Regions from separate parts of the Candidatus Brocadia sinica JPN1 genome, predicted to be linked through region 2. Evidence: riboswitches for the same ligand, from Rfam matches in the RefSeq annotation. Region 2 holds a riboswitch; each other region holds the start of a gene.
The links. Region 2 has a riboswitch for cyclic di-GMP ahead of BROSI_RS17605 (hypothetical protein). Riboswitches for the same ligand answer to the same signal wherever they lie in the genome.

Region 1 (2,203 bases), 1.3 Mb from region 2:
TCCAAGGGAATTGTTACTTGCATCGAAGGCCTCAACACTGATATCAGCAGTTTCGCCTCCGGGATTTATCACCCCAACCCTTGTCCAGAGCGCCTGGTTGCCGCCTTCCGTTGCAATGGGAAATGTCCAGCCTTTACTGGCAACGGTCAGCGCCGGCAGACCAACGAGGTCATTCCCCGGATAATCCACAAGCTGAATTCCGGCAATATTGGTGTCTGAAACAACCCTTACCGTTGAAAGGTCTTTTAATGTTTTTGGTCCAAAGATATCTACGAGAGCGATGGTATTGCTCTCCCACGAAGAAAGGGGTGATACTGCCATGCGCTCTATTTCATATCCGTTTTTATCTAAGGCTATCATCTCGATACTTGCAGGGGTTGGATTTGGATTTAAAAGGGTGATCGTTTCGTAGATAAAAACGTCTTCATAATCGGCCAATACGGGAAAGTCCAGTTGCATGGATGGCGCTTTTACGGCAGGGACTACTTCTGATTTTTTACCGTCGTTTGTCCTGTAAATGACGTGGGATATGAGGTTTCCGTTGGGTGCAATCTTTAAAGATGCCGCACTGGGAGGCAATGATTGGGGATCAATAACCTTTGTTTCATTTGCCTTGAGTTTCCTAACATTCTTTATAGTACCGGTAAATGTACCGTTATTATCATGGGTGGAGAGTTTTACCCGAACCCTTTTCTGTTTACAACTGCATTCAATATTCGTGATCTGAACGGATGTCTGCCAATCCAGACCATATTTTATGTGAGGACAATATAAGGTGTTTGTGTTCTGTTCTGTTCTGTTCTGTTCTGTTCTGTTCTGTTCTGTTCTATCCTCACTTGCGAGGTTTGAACTGTCTATAAACCACGTGGCAAGCATTGCTGCAACAAGACCGGCCAATAATAAAGTGGATCTATTCCTCATAAAATTACCCCTCCTTTTCAAGATGAATCCGGCGAAAATGTCCGTAATCCAGAAGGCTTTTCTTTGTGTCTCTGTGGTTAAAACAATCTTCCTACAAAACAAAAAAGCCTTACTGCAAAGATTTTCCTAAAAACATCTTCGGCAGTAAGGCTATCTTTCCCATAAGCCGCTGAAACTGTTTAAACCGTTTCAACGGCTTATCAAGACCCTTTCCTTTGCGTCCCCTGATCACTCAGGGTTTGCCCTTATCGTATGTCTTTCTTTGTTGTCGTTTAAATCAGGCCTTTTCGGCAACTTTTTCAACGATAGGGGTAGGGAAGGCTTTCGCCTCCCCTCCCTCCGAACCGTACAGGCGGATCTCCCGCATACGGCTCTCCAGTCAGTGGTTACCCCTTCGGGATTGACAGATTAATACATGGGCTGTGATTACCGTGAACAACCCAAGATTAATAATGATGGCAGCGCTTCTCATCATTCATCTTATATCGACCGTCAGCAAGTATTCCGCTACAAGCCAAGTTCAATCCTGTTCTCTCTGGATTTCTCCAATTTGCTTAGGCATCTCGGCCACTCACATTGGTTTGGCTTCCTGACTTGTCCACTTCATACCTCCACCTTCCTGCCTCCCTTTGCTCCACACCCATTACGGTGTCTCTTCGCTCCTATGGAGGCTCTATCTCCTGATACAGTCACTCCCTCTATCAGGTATTCCTGATTCATGCACCTTGCCTTCCAGCCATTCCGTCTCCAACCACCCATTGTTCCCTACCATCGCTTTATCACGCTACCCCTCAGCTTATGAGGCTTCCTTTCTTCTTTTTTCTCCTCTCAAAGGTCTGGGCTTCGCCATTCCCTAGCAGGCTCACCGTTACAACAGGCCGAATCGAGTTTGTTATCCTACGAACCAGCTTTTCACCTCCCGTTGCTCTCCACCACACCTCACGGTGTCGCAGTTACGGTCGGTTACAGGTTTGGAAAGCGTTTTCCCTGAAGGGGACTTTCACCCCTCTGACATTGCGCACTCTCAGGCGCACTAGCGCGAACTTTAGTTCGCATGGGATGTAAGCGAACTGAAGTTCGTGCTACAACTGCAATTTGAAATTCCTTGCATTAACTCAGTACCACCAGCGTAGCTGGTGGCTAGCGGGTGGTTTAGCTCAGGAATTAACGGGAATTCTCTAAAATTCATACATATGTGTCAATGAAAAAATATAAATTTATATCAGAAAATTTCCTAACCAGACCTTCGCAATTCGAGGGGTGTATAAGCCGCTAAGCCAGT
Region 2 (2,203 bases):
AAGTCTATTCAAATAGATGAACAACTAATGGCCGCGTATGGTAATCTTGGTTTGGTATTTTTAAAAAAAGGGAATGTTAAGGAGGCTATTCCCTTTCTCAGAAAAGTCTTTCAAAATGAAGAAGATGTGGTAAAATGCATTGATATGTTATATAAACCCAATCAGGAACAAACCGGATAGAAAGAGAGGGGCGTTATGGAAAATGTTTATACGTGTGAGACATGTGGTTTGGTAACGACAAATAAAGGTCACCTTTGTAATCCAGTACCCGCCAAGAAGGTTGTTAGTTGCAAATTTTGCGGTACAGTAACTGGTGATCCCCGGCACGTATGTGCACCTCAGATCGTTAATTTAAAGTACATCTGTGATTCATGTGGTCGGCTTGCCTCCAAACGCGACATGCTTTGCCGTCCATCGGCTATACCAAAACAAAAGAAGGCAGTCAAGAAGGCCGTTTCAAAAAAAGTAGGAAAATCTAAAAAATCAAAATAGGTAAGTCGTATTTTATATAGGCGCAGCTTTTTTGCATAGCGTAAAACTGAAATACACGCAGAGACGGCATCGTAGATCTAATCCAAAAATTTATCTATAAGTATAAAGTGAAAGGGGGGGGGCGATCATGCAGCTGCTTTAGTGGTCGGGGCGAGAGGATTTGAACCTCCGACCTCCTGCTCCCAAGGCAGGCGCGCTAGCCAAACTGCGCTACGCCCCGTTGATGAATTTAGTACTGTTCACATCAATTCAAGTTTACGTATTATACGTTTTATATATTGAAATACAAGGAAAAACAATAATTTTTCATGAAAATTCTGGTGTATTATAAAGCGGGAAGAATGGTGAAACATCAGTGTAAATATTTTTGTAAGGGTTAAACTGGTAAGGCCATATTTTCCGGCAGGTTAGGTCGATTTACGGCTTTGTAATATTTTCCTTGACATAGAACGTTATAAGATTAAAATAATTGCTAAATAAAAGCTATTTTCAATAAATCATAGTATACTTTCAGATAAAGGCAAACCCTGGGTAACCAGGGGACGCAAAGTAAAGGATCTTTAAAATATTTTCCTGCTATGACAGGAAAAATATAAAGACAGCCTTACTGCCGAAGATGTTTCATAGAATATCTTTGCAGTAAGGCTGTCTTTGTTTGTGGATTGAATATGTCAAAATATAAATATTTGGAACAATATTGTACAGAGTTTTGTTTTGTAAATCGATTGTAATTTACTTTTCCTAACCTTTTGAGGAGTTCATGATGAGTGTCCAGCATAAAGAAAAATCAAAGCGTAAAACCTTAAAAAAATACAATGAAAAAAACCTTTCTCTAAAAAATGTCTATACTGACAAGGCGGAAAGAAGTTGTCTCATGTGTGGGAAAAAATTTATTAGCAGGGGCCCTCACAACAGGCGATGTCCAAAGTGCAACCAGAAGATAGATCAGGCAGCAGAAAACACGTTCTACATGCCGACAATATATAATAACGATGGCAGTCCTACAGGAGATTTTGCACCAGTCGGTTAAGGGATAGCAGAAGCCTTAATTGCTGTTCGAAAGGGGTTGGGTAATGGATGTTACCTAACCCTTTTTTGTTATCGCCTATTTAGAATTTTACTATTACCTTTTTATGATGAAGCAATTGAATCCTGTACAGACACATGCGCGAGAAATATTTTATGCAGGACTACGAGCGGTAGAGACTGACGTTTGTATGCGCAGGCATATTTGTCTCGCAGGTGGTTTCCTGAAAATGGGGAAAATGGTGTATTATCTTAATACTTATAAGGATATTTATGTCGTTGGATTTGGCAAGGTTAGTGGTTTCATGGCTGTAACGCTTGAAGAATTGCTGGGGGAAAGGATAAAGGCGGGTATTGTTAATGTACGATATGGTTATGATGCTCCATGCAGGATTGTCAAAATTAATATGGCAGGGCATCCGATTCCGGACGAGTCAGGGATAAAAGGCACAATTGAAATCATTCATCTTTTAAGAGATGCAAGGGAAAGCGATCCTGTCATATGTCTGATCTCTGGAGGTGGGTCGGCTTTATTTGAGTTGCCGTACGGAAGCATGTTTCGCAGGTAAAAGGAGGGCGTTTAGTAAAAATGTGTAAGGCTAAGATCGCATCACTAATATTATCAGATGTAGTGGATAATCAACTTGATACCATTGCATCTGGACTGATATCGCCAGACCACAGC
Region 3 (2,203 bases), 3.8 Mb from region 2:
CAACCTTGCTCACGACACCATCAATATCCGAGGCCGTTGCCGTTATCATTATGTCCGTTGGTGTTGTAAATGTCGTCCCCTCAGTCGGGTTGGTAATAGCCACAGTGGGCGATGCATTATCTCCCAAACCATCAGCAAGATTTTTCCCCCTTGAGAGTATTTCATTGGCGCCTCCACCCGTCACGACAAATAAATATGCAGTGTAGGGTGAATGTGTCCTGTTAAAAGTAGGGAAAAGTTCAAAGCCTTTGTTCCACAAAAGCTTTATAATATCTATCTGCGATACAGGCGCTACCCTACCAAATCCTCTCCCATTTGCCTCGTTGTATACACCCATGATAAACCATCCGTGATAATCCAGAGGCCCTGGTTGATCTATTTCGGTAATATTTTGGTAACCCACATCACCCGGATACCGATCAAAATAAATATTGGGATAAATTACGTAACCTCTTTTCCACTCACTCGCGCCATATATTTCGTACACCCCACTACTACTACCACCGCCTCCAGGAGATCCCTGGTCCACAATATTTGTGCCATACTTTAGGTATTTCGTTTTTATATAATGACTGTCTGGATAGATTGATACCTCTGACACCTTGGCTCCATTATCCCACTCGAGTCGAACGGTCTTGACATTTGCATCATCCTGCACAACAACCGCTGTTGTAAGTGTTCCACGATTAGCGCATGCATCAAGGTAAAGCCCTGCCTGATCCTCATTGACACTCTTGATTACCAGATCCTTGATCGCATGTTCATAATGGTGTCCGCCGAAAAAACGTCCATATTTCAGTCTTATCTTACTATTCTCTAGAGATACTTCCAATGCTCCATCTGTATCTGTCCCAATGCTAATACTTCCCCATTCTTGCGCAAAAGAGGGAAAAGACAGAATGAATAAAAATCCTAATATGCCGGTGAAAGAAATCGCCCCTAATATTAATTTATGTCGAATAGCCATTTTCTTACTCCCCAATTAACATTCAAATAAAAAAGCCTTACTGCAAAGATATTCATAAAAACATCTTCGGCAGTAAGGCTATCTTGTTTAAACTACTTCCCTGTATGTTTAAAGACCCTTTACTTTGCGTCCCCTGATTACTCAGGGTTTGCCCTTATCGTTCTGTTTTTCTTTATTTTTTGTTTTAAAAAGGTCGTTATTTTAAAATCACACAGATCATATTTTCTCCTTTTTAGCATAAATATTATTTTATGTCAAGAAATAATATAATAAATTTTTACAATGCCGGTTTATTTATAACGAAGAACCTTTTCCTCTAAAATAGTTTTTATTTTATCGTTACATCATCAATCCATAGGGTTCCAGGCCCATAGAGCCTGAATTCTACCCGCAAATATGCCGCATTGGATAGCGCCGTACCCTGAACGGTAATTTTCGTCCAACCCGACGTACCGCTTACCAGGCCGGATGATTTATAGCCTCCCAAATACTTTAAGGAGGAATCCCAGAAGTTTATGACGAGTTTTCCATATTGATTTATACTGCCCGCCTTCATCCAGACAGAAGCTGTATAATAAGCGCCGGCGAAGGCCCCAATCTCTGTCGTTTTGCTCATCCAGCGCGCAAATGTTCCAGTTGATTGGCTAGAAACTATTTTGAGGGATCGACTTCCGGTATATGCAGCATCAGCAGTCCAGGTGAATGCTCCATTGCCATCGGTAAAGTAGTTTACCATGGGGTCTGTTTCAAAGCCAGGATTGGGGGCAAGATTGGTTGTTGTGGGGTTGGTAGTAAAGGACCTTTCGCCTCCGTATTTGATTCCGGCGCTATTTTTTGCCACCAATCTGTAGTAATACGTCTTTGCCGCCGACAATCCGTTTACACCCATGTTTATCGCTGTATTGCTTGAACCGCTGACACCCTGCGCCGATGACTTGCTGCCATATGTCCCGCTTGTTGTGCCATACTCAAACCATGCTGTAGTTGATAAGCCATTGGCATTTACTGTGCCTCCCAACGTGACAGAATTTGACGTCACATCGGTCGCCGACCCCGTCGTCACATTAGGGGCTATACCGGTTGATGTTGATAATGTAAAAATGTACCCCCTCCCCTTCACCTGACCGTTGGTTGCATCGACATCAATGCCAACCCCACTCTTTAACCTTATTTCATCGCCAAGGATATCGACATCTGCGCTCCCATCACCGGACTCAATAAAGTAGCTATCGGCAC
Region 4 (2,203 bases), 2.3 Mb from region 2:
ATGAGGACAATGGGCTTAAAGGGAATCTCTCCGGAAATTCGGTATCGTTTCATGCCGATGGAAGTGGCGGTACGCACGTATCGTGACAACAAAAAATTTTATGATCCTATCTTAAAAGATCCTCAATTAAAGGAATCACGTGATGCAGTCAATGCCTCCGTAATCCTCATATCCGGCTGTCAGGACAATCAATTGTCAGCCGATGGTACGTTTAACGGATTGTTTACTGCTAATTTGTTACAGGTCTGGAATGAAGGAAAATTTAAAAAGGGATACCGGGCCTTTCGCCGCGCCATCGTCAACCGCATGCCACCCGACCAAACGCCAAACTATTTCCGGGTGGGTGAGATCAACCGCGCCTTTGAAAAACAGAAACCATTTACCATTTAACTGGCCGTGTGTTTCTTGTCATTAACGCCAACCTGTGGAGCACTACATGAAGACGTAGATGGTAATGAAATAAACAAAGACATACGATAAAGGCAAACCCTGAGTAATCAGGGGGCGCAATGTAAAGGGTCTTTCAACATACAAGGATGTAGTTAAAGACGATCCTTATCCTTTAGTGAAAAAGATAGCCTTACTGCCGAAGATGTTTAGTAAAAACTTTGCAGTAAGGCTTCTTTGTTTTAAGAATATCAGAAAAGGCGCCTAGCGTGCGGTTGATAGCTGAACAACTTCGCCCAACTCAGGGTTGCCGCCTTTGCTATGCTTCGTCAAAATCGCCTTATGCGCCGTCTTGGCTCTTCTTGCCTTATGAAAGGAGGTGAATGCAAACGAATGCTTTTGTGATTTATTCCGGAAATATTGCTTAGCCGAACGATCCACATTTTACGCGTTACAACCGTGGATCTAACCGCATCGGTTCGATGCGGTCTTACCATGGTCAGTAAAGACGTGGGTGCAAAATCATCCGCTTAACAAAGGAGGAGATAGTGATGAAAACTTGTGGAACTTCAGAAAATATACCAACATTAGAACGAGAGCGGGCACAGTTTCGTTCGCTGATCCTGCAAAACCCCAACTACTTCGGCAACCTGGAGCTGAGTCCATATAAGCCAGTCAAATTATTGCAAGGCATTACGACTTACGAAGAGCTTATGTGCGTAGGGCTAAACCCTCCATCCAACCGTCTGGAAGCCGCGCTCCACGTTAAGCAGGAGTTTGGATACGGAGGCGATATCTGCAGCCCGGGGTCATTTGAGTATGTCCGATTCTACGTAGACATATTCGACAACGGGGTCTGGCACGATGTGGGAATGGACAGCGTGAGAGTCCATAACATCCCCGGAGAAAAGCCCCTCTGTTACGCCGTGAGGAAGGACTTCACCCCGTTCAAGAGGCTTTGCTCCACCGAGAACATTGTCAGGGTGCGGGCCATCCTTTCCTGGGACACGCCGCCGCCGGCAAATCAACCCAATTGGACGCCGGTCTATGGGAACGTCATGACCGTCCAGGTACAGATTCATCCCAAGTACTCTTTCTTCGTGGGTGATGTGCCAAAAGGGCTGGAAAACCTTCAGGTCAAGATCCCCGACCCGATTGGCCCAATTATTGCCGGCCTGGACCCAAATATAAAGGTCAAAGCCGCTCCTTTGGCGACGCCAACGTTGTCACAGAGGAAGGCGCTCTATGCGGACAAGGGCGTGCCAGTCCACCGGTTCGGCTTCGCAGAGGCACAGAAGCTCCTGGCAGCTAAGACAACAACCTCAGCCTTAGTCACAGCAAACGGGGACAGCCCTTTAGCGTCCCTTGGACTCAACGCGAATGAAATCGCGGATCTTTTCGGCAAACTTCAGGTCGTAACGGACGGAGACACCAGCTTTGAAGAGCTAAAGTGCATCGGGCTTCGCTCCAAGCGTGATCTGCTGGAGGCGGTACTCACGGTCAAAAGGCCTTACGGTTATTCCGGCGGGCTATGCGGCAAGGGGTCAACGGAGTACGTAGCCTTCTGGATCGACTTCGGAGACGGCAGTGGTTTCATCTATATGGGCACGGCCACCGTACAGGTCCACGACCTCCAGACCATCCCGCCGGAGGACGTCCAGTATGCTGTTTTTCTCAAAAAAGACTTCACCCAATATCTAGTGCCCTGTGAGGCCGGGCCGAAGGTCGTCCGTCTACGCGCCATTCTATCCTGGGAGACCCCACCTCCCCCCGCAAACCCGAACTATGTCCCGGTCTGGGGAAACCGCGAGGAGTG

Region 1: another riboswitch for cyclic di-GMP. It lies ahead of BROSI_RS11685 (IPT/TIG domain-containing protein); the one in region 2 lies ahead of BROSI_RS17605 (hypothetical protein).
Region 3: another riboswitch for cyclic di-GMP. It lies ahead of BROSI_RS00055 (LamG-like jellyroll fold domain-containing protein); the one in region 2 lies ahead of BROSI_RS17605 (hypothetical protein).
Region 4: another riboswitch for cyclic di-GMP. It lies ahead of BROSI_RS06710 (hypothetical protein); the one in region 2 lies ahead of BROSI_RS17605 (hypothetical protein).

Annotation. Positions count from the first base shown of each region.
Region 1 covers NZ_BAFN01000001.1:2,568,979-2,571,181, reverse strand. Annotated here, with positions in the region: gene BROSI_RS11685 (IPT/TIG domain-containing protein) at 1-921, opposite strand, end outside; cyclic di-GMP riboswitch class I at 1,059-1,175, opposite strand; gene BROSI_RS19900 (hypothetical protein) at 1,525-1,680, opposite strand.
Region 2 covers NZ_BAFN01000001.1:3,829,786-3,831,988, forward strand. Annotated here, with positions in the region: gene BROSI_RS17590 (tetratricopeptide repeat protein) at 1-180, shown strand, start outside; gene BROSI_RS17595 (hypothetical protein) at 196-492, shown strand; tRNA gene BROSI_RS17600 (tRNA-Pro) at 635-712, opposite strand; cyclic di-GMP riboswitch class I at 1,002-1,107, shown strand; gene BROSI_RS17605 (hypothetical protein) at 1,253-1,522, shown strand; partial or broken gene BROSI_RS17610 (DUF4147 domain-containing protein) at 1,710-2,203, shown strand, end outside.
Region 3 covers NZ_BAFN01000001.1:19,371-21,573, forward strand. Annotated here, with positions in the region: gene BROSI_RS00055 (LamG-like jellyroll fold domain-containing protein) at 1-967, opposite strand, end outside; cyclic di-GMP riboswitch class I at 1,033-1,130, opposite strand; gene BROSI_RS00060 (hypothetical protein) at 1,296-2,203, opposite strand, start outside.
Region 4 covers NZ_BAFN01000001.1:1,488,890-1,491,092, reverse strand. Annotated here, with positions in the region: gene BROSI_RS06715 (caspase family protein) at 1-390, shown strand, start outside; cyclic di-GMP riboswitch class I at 472-591, shown strand; gene BROSI_RS06710 (hypothetical protein) at 939-2,203, shown strand, end outside.